DNA from 2 places in the Savagea faecisuis genome. Region 1 is predicted to be linked to the other one. Evidence: riboswitches for the same ligand, from Rfam matches in the RefSeq annotation. Region 1 holds a riboswitch; the other holds the start of a gene.
What was found. A riboswitch is a leader RNA that binds a small molecule or an ion and turns the genes downstream of it on or off. The one in region 1 is predicted to bind FMN.
Positions count from the first base shown of each region.

Region 1 (7,858 bases):
ACGCTCGATAAAATATTGTGCATATAGTTCTGCCTTTTTACGCGTTCGAACGTAAACGATACCGTCCCCTAATTCTCGCTCAATATATCGGACGAGTACGTCAAAGGGGGACGTCACCTTTCGAACATCGTAATATAAATTCGAACGGTTCATCTCACCACGAAATATTTTCGGTGTTCTCATGTTCAACCAATATTGGAGCTCATTCACAGTTTGCTCATGTGCAGTAGCCGTCAAAGCTAATATCGGCGGACGACTCGCTAATTTTTGAATCCATTTTCCTACTTGCAAATATTCTGGACGAAAATCATATCCCCATTGAGAAATGCAGTGCGCTTCATCTAATGTAATTGCACTGTACGACAGCGATTGTAAAGATGTTGCGAACTCACTCTTCATCAACATTTCCGGAGAACAAAAAATATAGCGATAGTGAGATAGTCGCGATTTCACTAACTCACGTTCTTCATGCGTTAATTGAGATGTTAAGGCGACTACTCGTTTCTCCCCACGCTGTTTTATACGTCGCACTTGATCTTCCATGAGGGAGATGAGCGGCGAAATAATTAACACGCGCCCTTGTTGAATATAAGGTAAAATCTCATAACAAAGACTTTTACCCATACTCGTAGGAAACAATCCGATGACATCCTCACCTCGGACGATTGAAGTAATGACTTCCTTTTGCCCAGGGCGGAAATCGGAGTAGTTAAAATATTGTCGCAATACTCTTTCCATACGATACTCCTTTTATAAAGATGTTAAAATGAGGCGAATTTGAAAGTAACTTAACATAGGATACTGTTCTTTCAATTCCTTCAATGGTTGATCTTTCCGATTCGATAACTGTTGTCGTATTTGTTCAAATAAAGCGGGCTCAATGAAGCGCTCATACGGAAATACGTCGACTGTATAAGCGATTTCAATCACGTGATCTTGAATCGTACTCACTTTCAAACGACGCTTTTCAGCAATTTGCTCTAACGTATACTTTTGCTGAAATAACTCATAAGTTCGTTCCGCTGTTTTCGTTAAAAAAACAGACGACAACTTTTGCTCAAAACCTTTAGTAAAAGAATATAAAATAGGATATTGCGCAGATTGCTGAGACAATCGGTCAAGCAAACGGTGCATTCCTTCTACCCATATTAGACGTACATCAAACTCGTTTAGTTTCAATCTTTCAGCAAGTTGTTCATATGTTTTTCCTGTAAATTGTCGATTCGTCAAACGTTCTACAAAAATAATTGGAAAAAGAGCATCTCGCTGTTCTTCTATTTTTAAAAGATGGGCTAATTCCTCATAGAGACGAGAAACGACTCGCTCATCAAATAATGAGTGATTGCGATGCCATTGACTAATAAATTGTTGGACCGCTAGATCTGGTACAATCGGATCAAAACGCTTCACCGACTCATGTCGATAACTTAATGTTTGAATCGCTAAACTTAAACGGGCGAAATACACTTGCTCAAAGCGCTCATATTGCCACCCATTCCATCCGCGCATCTCAATGGACTCAAATGTGTTCGGATCGACTGTAACCGAAATCCAGCCTTCCTCATCTTCTGAGAGCCATCCTTTACGTAACAAATGCTGAATCCATCGGTCGTAGTGCGTCAATTCTTTTTTAGATAGTAAATAAAAAAATCGATGCAGTCCGTAATAATTTACGTCTTGTATCGTTTGTCCACTCTTTTTTCCGAGCAATATGTAATACGGTGCATTTCTTTTGCGCAAACCGTTCATCTTGTAAAAAAGAAACAAAATAAGTTGTTCAATTTGTAACATTTAATTGACATCTCCTTAAGTTTTTAAGTTGAAAAACTTTCAGAACAGCTTTAGAATGATAGAGAAACTAATTTGAAACGTTCTAGAAAAGAGGAGAATTGTACATGTCTAAATTTACAATCGTTGATCAGGATACTTGTATCGCATGTGGCGCATGTGGCGCAGCTGCCCCTGACATTTATGATTACGATGATGAAGGAATCGCCTTCGTTATTTTAGATGATAACACGGGAACAGAAGAAGTACCAGAAGAGCTCATGGAAGACCTCGAAGATGCATTTGACGGCTGCCCGACAGACTCGATCAAAATTGCAGATGAATCATTCGATGGAGACCCATTAAAACACGAATAATTTCGTTGCAACCTTTTCATTTGAGAAGGTTGTTTTTTATTTTGTTGATTCATACAAAAAAGCACGATGCATGACGCGCACCGTGCTTTCGCTTATTATTTCACTTGCAATTGGCGTTGTTGTTTCATAATCCACGGCTTCATTTTATTGAAGACGAGCATCATGACGAGCGTTAACGCAATTCCTTTAATTAAGTTGAATGGCAACACACCTGCCACGAGATACATGTATAAGTCTTGCCCGACGAATGCTTCCATTCCTAAAAATTTCGTATACATCGGTAAAAATACGAGATAGTTCAACACCGTCATGCCGAATGCCATCGTTACCGTTCCTGCGATTAAACCTGCTGTTAATCCTTTAGATGTTGATACTTTACGATACACTAAGTAAATTGGGATTAAAAATAAAACACCTGTCGTAAAGTTCGCAATCTCTCCTACTGGTACACCTGTAATACTTCCAGAAAGCATTAAGTAAAAGACGTTTTTGAAAAACTCGACGCCGATTGCGGCTACTGGACCAAGTGTTAGTAAAGCAAGTACTGCTGGAATTTCAGCGAAATCAATTTTTAAAAATGGTGGTAAAAATGGTAGTGGGAAGTTTAACTTCATAAGTAAAGTTGCCACCCCACTTAACATAGCGATAATGATCAATCGTTGTAATTTTGTGTTTCTCATAGCTGTATTCTCCTCTGTGCGATTCTCTTCACATAAAGGAAAGGTCATTTTCGTTCGCCAAATAAAAATCCCTTAAAGTCGTTATCACTTTAAGGGAGAATAGTCGATTTGTCGTACAGAAAATAAACGTTATGTGTACAAAATTATGTACACGAAAAAACGTTCGACCTTCACCTTCTCCCATCCAGACTTTACTGTCGGCTGTGGATTTTCACCACATCAGCTTTCGCTCGCGGGCTCTAAAACGAATGAGTTTTTTACCGCCGGTCGGGAATTACACCCTGCCCCGAAGATGAATCATATATTTTATTATGCATTTATTGTACAACAGTATAAATCTTTTGTAAAGCTTCTCCGCTTAAATTTTCAGTCTATTCTGCAATATCGTTAAAACGAATCGGATTTGCACTTACTGCTTTCGGTAATGGACGACGGAAATCGAATTTTTGCCAAGTCCCTTGCTTAATGTTCGATAATTGTAATTCCATGCCGAAATTGTTCACCGTTAAGTTCAAGCCCTCGATTAAACGATACGCTTCATCGAGCGTGTAGTCGCTTAAATCTAGCTCTTCGTCAAATAGTACTGTGACGCGCGATTGATCCATTTCTAAAGTGAATGTCACACCTTCAGGAATGACAGTATCATAAAAGTCATTCGGCTTTTCACGCATCGCATCTAGCGCTTGTTCTACCGTACTATATTTCGCTCCGAAAGAAGGGGCGACATAGTAGCGATCATGATAAGAATACGTGTAATAAGCGTAGCGATTTAATTCACTATTTAAAGCGAAAGGTTCCGTAATGACGCCTGCTTGACCAAACTCTGCTGGTTTTCCTTCTTCATTGAGCATAATTAACTCTTTATAGCCGTAAAATGTTTGTTCCAATGTCGTACTGAAAATCTCACTCGCTGCACTTGAAATACTGTACGATTCGATATCGTTAATACGCATCGTTAAAATGTCTTGTTGCTCCTCAAACGTCGCATCGTACGGGTGGTACGAAGTGAAATGATACGATTCTTCATCGATTGACTCCACATATTGTTCATACAGCTGTAAAGAAGTCGGTGTCGTCGTTTTTAAATCAGATGAAACGCGCGGTTTCGGGATTAAAATAGATACCGGAACACTTAACGCATCCTCGCTCACTAACCCGAGACGGAACGGCACAAATTGTTTTAAATCCGCTTCATAAAGTGCATACTTTCCAATGAGCGCTCGGTCCATCGCAAACTTATTCGCTTCATCGGCTGATTCATTCGACTCTTGTACTTTCAACTTCGTCTCTGAAGTATAGCTTTCCGATTCACTTTCTTGTTGATGATCTGCTTGTTCTTTCCCCGTCATATTCGCAATAATGGCTGGCGATAAAATCGCTAATATTACTGCTGCTGCAAGCGCAATCCAAAGTGGTAATTTGTTTTTCGGTTTCTTCGGTCGTTGTCCTCTCATACGTTCATCCCCTTGTAAGCGTCTCAACAAATCCTCTTTCGAACGATTATCTTTCACAGTAGGCATCGACTGTAGTAAATGTTCTAATTCTTGTTCTTCGTAATGTTTACTCATCGCTCTCACCTCTCTCATTCGAAGGAGCATTCATCAACTGCTTTAGTTTTTGTAAAGCGCGATGTTGAGTCGTCTTCACTTTCGATTCCGTCCATTCTAAAATTGTGGCGGTTTCTTTAATGGACAATTGTTGTAAATATCGCAACGTGATGACGAGCTTTTGATCTCCTGTACAGCGGTTTAAACAGCGGTACAGTTCACTTTTTTCTTCATTATACTCTACCCATTGTTCCGGCAATTGGTCATCTGCGGGCAATGGCTCTGTTTCCCAATCAAAATACGTATCATTATACTTTTGGCGGACGGCTTTTTTACGAAAATGGTCAATCGCTACATTTTTAGCGATCGCAAATAACCACGTTTTCTCAGAGCTTTGGCCGCGGAAACGATTATAGGAACGCATGACGCGAATGTATACTTCATGCGATAAATCTTCCGCGTCCGTTCGATTGCCGACTAAGTAAATTAAAAAATGAAATAAGTCGTCATGGTATTCATCATATAAGCGGTGGAAAACGGAGTCATCCATTTTCATCCCTCCGTTCAATCAATTAGTCGTTTCTACGACTGAAAGGTTACATTATTTTTTCGGTAAGACGAAAGTGAAAATAGTTCCGCCTTCTTTTCCACGTTTCACATAGAGCAAGCCTTCGTGAGAGTCGACGATATTTTTAGCGATCGCTAACCCGAGACCTGTTCCCCCTTTTCCACGTGTACGTGCTTTATCCGCTTTATAGAAGCGTTCAAACACAAATGGAATATCTTCTTCCGGTATCCCGATTCCCGTATCGATAACACTCATTTCTACCGCATCTTCAAAGCTTTGAACTGTCAATGTAACAGAACCTTCTTCTGGCGTATGGCGAATCGCGTTGTCGATTAAGTTTGTCAACACTTGTTCGATTCGATCTTCATCTGCTTCAATGATAATTTCTGAATGGTCGGATTCCAATGTCAGCGAGACATGTTGCTCTTTCGCACGCTGTAAAAATTTATTGATCATCCGCTCCGAAAAGGCGACGACGTCAAATGGCTCTTTATACAAGCGCATATGACCTGATTCCATGCGGGCTAAATCGAGTAAGTCGTTAACGAGACGGTTCATTCGTTTCGATTCATCATGGATAATTTGAACCATTTCATAACGTTCTTCATCATTTTGAGTGACCCCATCAAGTATAGCTTCACTATACCCTTGCAACATGGAAATTGGGGTACGCAACTCATGTGACACGTTAGCGATGAAGTCTGAACGCAATTTGTCTAGCTGATGTTGTTCCGTCATATCACGCATGACAGCTACCGCACCACGAATACTATTTTCACTATAGAGCGGGCTGATCGAAATCGCATAAAATTGACGTCCGATTTCTAATTCATCTTCCACTTCTTCCGCGAACGTTATCACATGATCTAACATATGAACAATTTGTGGAGGCAACTCTCCTTCAGACGCTTCATCTGTAAATTGCCATTTTTGCAACAATTTTTCTGCTGGTGGGTTCGTCACGACAATTTCAAATTCGTGATTAAACGTTAAAACTGCGTCTGTCATCGATGTTAAAACACTCGACAACTGCTCTTTCTCTTGTTTAATTAACTCAACGTAATCTTTCAATTGAACGCCCATTTTATTAAAGGCTTGTGCGAGTTCTCCAATCTCGTCATTTTGCACATGGGGAATCGTCGTTTCGAAATTCCCTTTCGACAATTCGAGTGCAGCATGTTTCATATTGCGTAACGGACCGGTAATACGAGAAGAGAGGAAAAATGCGAAGAAAGTCGTCAACAATAACGCTAAGAAAGCGGATAATAATACGATATGTGTCGTACTTTTCGTCGTGCGATGAATCGCATCTAAACTTTGATACATGACGATCGTTTCAACAGCTCCGTTACTTTCAGGAAAAGGGGTAGACAATACGAGATATTGCTCCATCACTTGTTCATCGTGTGTCGACGGTAAAATGACTTCTTGTACTTTCTCGTGACGCCCTCCGTCTTCTAACGCTAACAGTTGCTTTTGAATTTCTTGTTCATTGTATCCATTGTGAAACGTATGTAGTATTTTCCCGTCTTTCGAAATAATTAACGCATTCGTATCCACATCGATAATGTCATCGATAATTTGAGAGAGGATCGGGACGGAATGGTAGTCGTTCACAATTTTTGAAATCGTCACCGCTTCACGTCGCAACGATTCTTCTGCTTGTTTCGTATGAAAATTATCTAAAAATTCGAGTAGAAGAACGGTGACGATAAAAAGGACAAACGAAACGAGAAGCAATATGGTTGCCCATAGCTTCCCGACGACTGAATTCCATATTCTATTCATTCGGAACCTCGAATTTATAACCGACACCCCAAACCGTGACGATCATTTTCGAAGCTTGTTCCGATACGCGACTTAACTTTTCACGCAAACGTTTTACGTGCGTATCTACTGTACGTAAGTCACCGAAAAATTCATAATGCCATACTTCTTTCAACAACTGCTCACGGTCGAACACTTTGTCTGGTGACTTTGCTAAAAAGTACAATAACTCATACTCTTTCGGCGTCAAATTCACTTCTTGTCCTTCCGCTGTCACGCGGTGTGCATCGTGATCGATCGTCAATTGTGGAAAGACGACGAGATCTTTCGATGATGAGTTCGCTTGTGCGTTCGGAAATGCTGCAGAACGGCGAAGTAATGCTTTCACACGTAATACAACTTCGCGTGGACTGAACGGTTTCACGATGTAATCGTCCGCTCCTGTTTCGAATCCTATTACACGATCCGACTCTTCACCTTTCGCTGTTAATAAAATAACAGGTGTCAACTTTTTCTTTTCACGTAAAATTTCGAGCACTTCAAGCCCGTCCATCTCTGGCAACATTAGATCTAGTAAAATACAATCGTACTCATTTTCAAGCGCTTTATCTAATGCTTCTTGACCATCGACCGCTTCATCGATTTCGTAACCTTCACGTGATAAATACATATTTAACAGACGACGAATACGATCTTCATCATCCACAACTAATAATTTCACTGTCTCTTCCAATGTACAGTCTCCTTTCAAACTTGAGCTTTCACAAAAGTTCCCTATCTCTATTGTACAAATGATTGTTAGAAAAAGAAACGAAAATACAATATTTCTATAGACATTCATGCGTATGCAATAGGTTTTGTTTAAAAAAATAACGTATTTGTCGACATTTATCGGCAAATACGCTATCTACATTTTTTCTAGTTTTCTTACACATCATCACAACTTTTGTACCGATTATGCGTATGAGTGAAGACCCGCAATAATTAAGTTAACCGCAATTAAGTTGAACATGATGATGATAAACCCAATAACAGCAAGCCATGCTGACTTTTTCCCTTCCCAACCGCGTGAAAGACGCAAGTGAAGGAATGCAGCATAGAAGAGCCATGTAATAAGAGCCCATACTTCTTTCGGGTCCCATCCCCAGAAAC
Region 1 is NZ_JBHTJF010000022.1:363,293-371,150, reverse strand. Features, by position in the region: gene ACFQ0V_RS06595 (RecQ family ATP-dependent DNA helicase) at 1-738, opposite strand, end outside; gene ACFQ0V_RS06590 (helix-turn-helix domain-containing protein) at 751-1,791, opposite strand; gene ACFQ0V_RS06585 (ferredoxin) at 1,896-2,144, shown strand; gene ACFQ0V_RS06580 (ECF transporter S component) at 2,240-2,824, opposite strand; FMN riboswitch at 2,993-3,122, opposite strand; gene ACFQ0V_RS06575 (hypothetical protein) at 3,196-4,392, opposite strand; gene ACFQ0V_RS06570 (RNA polymerase sigma factor SigX) at 4,385-4,921, opposite strand; gene ACFQ0V_RS06565 (ATP-binding protein) at 4,973-6,727, opposite strand; gene ACFQ0V_RS06560 (response regulator transcription factor) at 6,720-7,439, opposite strand; gene ccsB (c-type cytochrome biogenesis protein CcsB) at 7,662-7,858, opposite strand, start outside.

Region 2 (7,858 bases), 190 kb from region 1:
TACGTGGCTCGCAGCAGAGTGGGGTCACCCATCAGATAACTTAGGAAGCATCTTAGCGATCGCTGACTACGTAAGCCAAGTTCGTTTAGCGAACGGTGAAGAGCCAGTAAAAGTGAAAGAAGTTCTCGAAATGTCAATTAAAGCACACGAAATTCAAGGGGTTCTCGCACTTCAGAACAGTTTGAACCGTGTCGGACTTGACCACGTATTCTTCGTTAAAGTAGCATCGACTGCAGTAGCGGCGAAAATGCTCGGTGGAAGCCGCGAAGAAGTATTAAACGCACTTTCAAACGCATGGGTAGACGGCGGAAGCTTACGTACGTACCGTCACGCTCCAAACACAGGATCACGTAAATCGTGGGCTGCTGGAGATGCGACGAGCCGTGCTGTTCAATTAGCACTCATCGCAATGAAAGGTGAAATGGGGTACCCAGGAGCACTTACGACAAAAGGATGGGGCTTCCAAGATGTTCTCTTCAAAGGACAGGAAGTTACACTTGAGCGCGAACTCGGAAGCTACGTTATGGAGAACGTCTTGTTCAAAGTATCGTTCCCTGCAGAGTTCCACGCACAAACAGCAGCAGAAGCTGGCGTAACATTGCACCCAGAAGTGAAAGATCGTCTCGACGAAATCGAAGAAATTACAATTACGACACACGAATCAGCGATCCGTATTATCGACAAGCGTGGACCACTCCACAACCCAGCTGACCGTGACCACTCATTACAATACATCACAGCAATCGCATTGATGAACGGTGACGTAGTAGCGGAAGATTATGAGGATGAAGCAGCAGCGAACCCGATGATCGACCAATTACGTGACAAGATGGTTGTCGTTGAAAACGAACAATATACGAAAGACTACTTAGACCCAGAGAAGCGTTCAATCGCTAACGCGGTACAAGTTAAATTTAAAGATGGTACGACAACGGAAAATGTTGCAGTAGAATATCCACTCGGACACCGTTTCCGCCGTCAAGAGGCGTTCCCAGAGATCGTCAAAAAATTCGAACAAAATATCGCAACACGTTTCGCATCGAAACAAGCGAACGCGATCGAAGAGTTATTGCTTGACGATGAGCGTCTCCAAGATACACCAGTACATGAATTAATGGCATTACTTGCATTCGCATAAGACGTACGCATAGAAAGGAAGATTACGATGACGTGGATTATCCAACAGCCAACGCCACAAGCAGAATTAGCAGAACGCTTCCTTGAACTCGTGAAAGCCCCGGAAATACTTCAAATTCCGGGTGCTCACGACTCAATGGCAGCGATCGTTGCAAAACGAACAGGATTCGAAGCACTCTACTTATCAGGAGGAGCCTACACTGCGAGCAAAGGGATTCCAGACCTCGGCATGTTAACGTCTACAGAAGTAGCGGACCGTGCACGTGATCTCATCCGTTCAACGAATTTACCAACACTCGTTGATATCGATACAGGTTTCGGTGGCGTCTTAAACGTCGCTCGTACAGCAGCAGAAATGGTCGAAGCACGTGTTGCAGCTGTTCAAATTGAAGACCAACAGCTCCCGAAGAAATGTGGTCACTTGAACGGAAAGCAACTCGTGACGACAGAAGAAATGATGCAAAAAATTAGCACGATCAAGCAAGTTGCGCCGACATTAGTTATCGTCGCGCGTACGGATGCTCGTGCAGTAGAAGACTTAGATAGCGCAATTGAACGCGCGAACAAGTACGTAGAAGCAGGGGCAGATGTCATCTTCCCAGAAGCGCTTCACGATGAGAAAGAATTCGCAGAGTTCAGTAAACGTGTGAACGCACCGTTGCTCGCGAACATGACAGAGTTCGGAAAAACACCGTACTATACGGCAGAAGAGTTCAAAAACCTCGGATACGATCTCGTCATTTATCCAGTGACATCATTGCGTGTTGCAGCAAAAGCATATGAGCGTGTCTTTAACGCAATCATGGAAGAAGGCACACAGAAGAACCAATTGGACAATATGCAATCTCGTGCAGAGTTGTATGAAACGATTCAATTGCACGACTTTGAAGCACTCGATGCAAATATCGCTCAAACTGTTTTACCGGATCAACAAAAAGATTAATTGTACAAACAATCCCATTACGAACGGCAATGTTTACCGCATTGCCGTTTTTTGGCGTTTCAAAAAGTCGACAAAAAAACGAGCGATGATGATCGCTCGTTTCTAGTTTCACTATTATGCGTGTTTCGCTTGGAATTCTTTCATAAATGTTGCAAGTGCTTCACAAGCTGCTACTGGAACAGCGTTATATGCGCTCGCGCGGCATCCACCGACAGAACGGTGACCGTTTAAGCCGACGAATCCAGCTTCCGCTGCTTCTGCTAAAAATTGTTTCTCTAGCGCTTCATCTGCTACACGGAATGTAATGTTCATGAGTGAACGGCTATCTTTGTCCGCATGTCCGTAATAAAATCCTTCGCTCGCATCGATCACATCGTAAATGAGTCCTGCTTTCATTTCGTTTTGACGATCGACGGCTTCTAATCCACCTTGCTCTTCAATCCATTTCAACACTTCACCTAACATGTAAATGCCGAACGTTGGCGGTGTATGGTAAAGAGAGTTTGAATCCGCATGTGTTTTGTATTGAAGCACGGTCGGATTTTCTTCTTTCGCTGTTTCGAGGAAGTCTTTTTTCACGATAACGACCGTTACGCCTGAAGGACCTAAGTTCTTTTGAGCGCCTGCATAAATCATCGCAAATTTCGATACGTCGACTGGTTTTGACATAATGTCACTTGACATGTCTGCAATTAAAGGAACATTCACTTCAGGAATGTCTTTAAACTGCGTACCGTAAATTGTGTTGTTTGATGTCATATGGATGTAACGTGTATTGTCTTCTACGTTCCAGTCCATCGGAATGTTTTTAAATTGATTGTCTTTTGAAGAGGCTACTTCATACGTAGCACCTTGCATTTTTGCTTCTTTTAATGCTTTTTGTGACCATGAACCACTCATGACGTATCCTGCTGTTTCGCCTTCGTTTAAGAAGTTCATCGGGATCATCGAGAATTGTAAGCTCGCGCCACCTTGCATGAAGATCACTTCATAATCTTCTGGAATGTTGTAAAGCTTGCGCATGCGTTCAATCGCTGCATTGTGCACCGCTTCGTACACTTTGCCACGGTGACTCATTTCCATAATTGACATGCCATTGCCTTCGAAGTCGAGCAATTGTGCTTGGGCACGCTCCAATACGACTGTCGGTAAAGCAGAAGGACCCGCGTTAAAGTTATATGTAGTTTCTCTTGTCAATGGTTCCACCTCGTTTATATAGTTGAAAAAATATACTGCATCTTTATTATAGCGCATTTTTTAGAAAGATAGTGAAAATTACATGAAACTATCCAAATATTCTGTGCCAATATCGAAACATTCATGAACTTTTTATTTAAAACGTTCGTGTTTTGAGAGAGTGTCCTATAAATTAGAAATAGCTCTTTACAATTAAAGTGTAATGATGAATGAAGAAATCGAATCGTACTTTGATGAATTGCATAGAAGGATTAATCTTTTTCGTCATTTTGTTTCATAAGAAGGAAAAAAGGGGATAAATAGTCTATGCTATAAATATATTAAAATAATGTAAAAGGAGATTGTTATGGACCCTACGACTCGCACTGAAAAGCAACGGACATTCATTATACGTGTTGCTTATATTGCCATTATTTTAACGTTAATCGTGTTGTTTTTTAAATACGTATTTCCTGTTATTATGCCGTTCGTCATCGCCTTTTTAATCGCAGCGACTTGTATGCCGATCGTTCGTTGGTTGACGAAAAGGACGCCACTTCACAATGTGAGAGTGTGGGCGCTCATCGTCATCTTCGCGCTCTATACGTTAATCGGTAGCCTCATCACTTGGCTCGTTTTTAAAAGTTTAGGATGGATAGGAGATGCGGTAAAACAAGCGCCTCATCTTTATTACGACAGTATTTTACCCGCACTTGAAAAGGTGAAAGAGTGGAGTGAAGCGATATTTGCACGCATTTCACCTGAATTATCATCGCAATATCGCTCGATGTTAAATGATGTTTTAAAATCGATTACGAATGCAATCATTTCATGGTCTGGAGATTTAGCTGGAATTATTACATCTTTCTCACTTTCTTTACCGAGCTTCTTCATTACCGTGTCATTTGCTTTACTCGCTTCTGTTTTCATCATTTGGGACTTCGATCAATTAAAGCGATTTTTCCTCGCTCAATTACAACCGAAAACTATTACTTTCTTAAGTAAAGTAAAAAACAGTTTTGGAAAAAGTGTTTTCGATTATGTAAAAGCGTATATGATTATCGCTTCTATAACATTTGTTGAGCTTGCGGTCGGATTTTTAATTATCGGATTACCGAATGCGGTCGGAATTGCGGCTGGAATTGCCATTTTTGATATGATTCCAGTATTCGGTACAGGGGGAATTATGGTCCCTTGGATCATCATCGCCTTCTTAAATGGAAACATTACATTAGGTATTCAACTTGCGGTCATTTACGGAGTAGTGACGCTCGTACGCAATGTGATGGAACCGAAAATTGTCGGAACGAAACTCGGTTTGAACACCGTTTTAGCATTGTTCGTCATGTATGTCGGATTGAAAGTGTTCGGATTTATCGGTATGATTTTCGCGCCGATTGTGACAGTTATGGTGATCAATTTCAATAAGACAGAAAATATGAATTGGTGGAAAACGGTTCCGGAAAAGCAACAAGAAAAATGAAATAAATGGAAAATATCAAAAGTGAATGTCTTTCATTTTTGACGCTTTTTATTTTCTTTATTTTTTTAAAAAGTATTTTAAAGTATTGATATAGATAGACTAAATGATTTTACAAAATAATAATTAATTATTTAAAAATAATAAAAGAAAAGACTTTGCATTTTTCAGAAAGCTATGATACAGTTTTTCACAAGATGTTTTTTCCTTCGGGGCAAGGTGCAATTCCTTACCGACGGTGACTCGAACGAGCGTGTTCGACAGTCCGTGACCCGCAAGCATATCGCGAGCGGCTGAGCTGGTGAAATTCCGGCACCGACAGTTAAAGTCTGGATGGGAGAAGGAAAATGTCGTGTTTTTTCAACATGCCTCTGTTCGTATATGACGTACAAGAGGAGGCGATGCCAATGACAGATTTACACTATATGCAGTTTGCATTACAGTTAGCGAAAGAGACGATTGGCCAAACGTCACCGAATCCTTCTGTTGGCGCAGTATGTGTCAAGCAAGGAGAAATTTTAGGAATCGGGACGCATTTAAGAGCCGGTGATGCTCATGCGGAAGTCCACGCTTTACAAATGGCAGGAGACCGAGCACAAGGAGCAGATCTATACGTCACGTTAGAGCCGTGTTCCCATACGGGACGCACAGGAGCTTGTAGCGATGCGATTATTCGAAGCGGAATCCGCCGCGTCATCGTGGCGACGGTAGATCCGAATGAACGAGTCGCAGGGCGCGGAATTGCAAAGTTGCGCGCAGCTGGTATAGAAGTGGACGTTGGTTTATGCGAACGAGAAGCAAACATGTTGAATCGACCATTTTTTCATTACATACAAACAGGAATGCCTTATACGACATTGAAAGCAGCCATCACCCTCGATGGTCGACTCGCCACATCCCGTGGCGACAGCAAATGGATCACATCTGCGGAAGCGCGTCACCACGTGCATGAACTCCGCCACCAATACGATGCGATTCTCGTCGGAAGCGGCACTGTTTTAGATGATAACCCATTTTTAACCACCCGATTACCCCAAGGTGGAAAACATCCCATACGAATTATTTTAGATCGGCGACTTCAAACGCCAATCGATGCAAATGTTGTGACCGATGGAGCGGTACAAACGATCATATTTACGACGAGCGACCGAAATGTTGCGTATCCTTCTCATTTCGTACGAGTCGAACGCATTGACCCGTCACGTCCTTTTTTGCGCACCGTTTTAAAAAAATTAGGTGAAGAAGGCATTATGACGCTATTTGTCGAAGGTGGTCCGTCCATTCATGCGAGTATGATTGAAGAACGATTAGCGCAAGATGCGTACGTTTTCATTGCGCCAAAATTAATCGGAAACGGACCGAGTTTATTTACGTCGGACCGTGCAGAAATGAATGACAGTACGAAGCTCCAATTTGAACGAGTGACACAAGTCGGTCCTGATATTTTAGCGTATGCTCAATTCGAAAAGGAGGACGATTCATGTTCACAGGAATTATAGAAGAAATCGGTGCGATTCGTGCGATTCAACCTTCTTCTGCCGGCATGAAATTAACGATTACTGGAGAGAAAGTGTTACAAGATGCAAAAATTGGCGACAGCATCGCCGTGAACGGTGTTTGTTTAACGGTGGAAACGCTCGGAGCGAACGCATTTACCGCAGATGTTATGCATGAAACGATGAAAGCGACTACATTAGGCTCGCTCAGCACGCAAAGTGCAGTCAATTTAGAGCGAGCGCTCGCAGCGGGAGACCGATTTGGCGGTCATTTCGTGTCGGGACATGTCGATACAGTCGGTCAGATCGTGAAGACGCGTCGTAAAGATAATGCGCGTTACGTCGAAATTGATATTCCCGAACCGTTTCGCCGTTACCTCATTCAAAAAGGCTCAGTAGCGGTAGACGGGACGTCACTCACTTTATTTGGTGTGACGGAGCGAGGATTTATCATTTCGCTCATTCCGACGACTGAACGCGATACGGTATTAGGCGCGAAAGATGTCGGCGATCCGGTAAATATCGAGTGTGATATGTTTGCGAAATATATCGATGAACTATTGACGGCAAGAGAACAAACGACTCAATCGAGCGGTGTGACGATGGACGTATTAATGCAAAATGGATTTGTATAGGAGGGGTTTTATGTTTGCGACAATTGAACGAGCGATAGAAGAATTGAAGCGTGGTAAAGCGATTATCGTCGTTGATGATGAAGATCGTGAAAATGAAGGGGATTTCGTATCATTAGCTGAATTTACAGATGGCGCAATGGTGAACTTTATGGCGACAGAAGGACGCGGATTAATTTGTGTGCCGATGACAGAAGAGCGGGCGGAAGCGCTAGAGTTCAATCCGATGGTGACGAACAATAGTGACCCGTACGGAACGGCGTTTACGGTAAGTGTCGATCACGAAAGTTGTCATACGGGCATTTCAGCTTTTGAACGGGCGACGACGATCGAACGACTCCTTGCGAAAGATGCCCGACCTGAAGAATTTAAAAGACCGGGACATATTTTTCCGCTCATCGCCAAACGTGGCGGCGTGTTGAAACGTGCAGGCCATACGGAAGCGGCTGTCGATTTTGCGAAATTGGCAGGCAGTGAGCCAGTCGGTGTCATTTGTGAAATTATGAATGAAGACGGCACGATGGCACGACTTCCAGACTTAGAGAAAATTGCCGAGCGACTTGATCTCGTCATCGTTTCGATCGAGCAATTGATCGAATACCGTCGACATGAAGAACGACTGATCGAACGGATTGTCGAGACGAAAATGCCGACCGATTACGGAGAGTTTCGTGCGGTGACATATGTCGAGAAACTGACGAATCAAGAACATATCGCATTCGTTAAAGGAGACGTAGCCGGGAAAGAAGACGTGCTCGTACGCGTCCATTCGGAATGTTTAACGGGAGATGTGTTCGGTTCGAGACGTTGTGACTGCGGTCCACAACTCGATGCAGCGATGCGTCAAATCGAAGCGGCTGGAGAAGGTGTTTTACTTTATATGCGCCAAGAAGGGCGAGGCATTGGACTCGTCAATAAAATGCGCGCTTACAAACTGCAAGAAGAAGGGCTCGATACGGTCGAAGCGAACGTTGCGCTCGGATTTCCAGACGAC
Region 2 is NZ_JBHTJF010000022.1:552,123-559,980, forward strand. Features, by position in the region: gene ACFQ0V_RS07610 (bifunctional 2-methylcitrate dehydratase/aconitate hydratase) at 1-1,138, shown strand, start outside; gene prpB (methylisocitrate lyase) at 1,166-2,080, shown strand; gene serC (3-phosphoserine/phosphohydroxythreonine transaminase) at 2,195-3,277, opposite strand; gene ytvI (sporulation integral membrane protein YtvI) at 3,624-4,739, shown strand; FMN riboswitch at 4,938-5,085, shown strand; gene ribD (bifunctional diaminohydroxyphosphoribosylaminopyrimidine deaminase/5-amino-6-(5-phosphoribosylamino)uracil reductase RibD) at 5,144-6,235, shown strand; gene ribE (riboflavin synthase) at 6,217-6,867, shown strand; gene ACFQ0V_RS07640 (bifunctional 3,4-dihydroxy-2-butanone-4-phosphate synthase/GTP cyclohydrolase II) at 6,878-7,858, shown strand, end outside.
Region 2: it holds a riboswitch for FMN, as region 1 does, so the genes downstream of both, ribD (bifunctional diaminohydroxyphosphoribosylaminopyrimidine deaminase/5-amino-6-(5-phosphoribosylamino)uracil reductase RibD) here and ACFQ0V_RS06580 (ECF transporter S component) in region 1, are expected to answer to the same signal.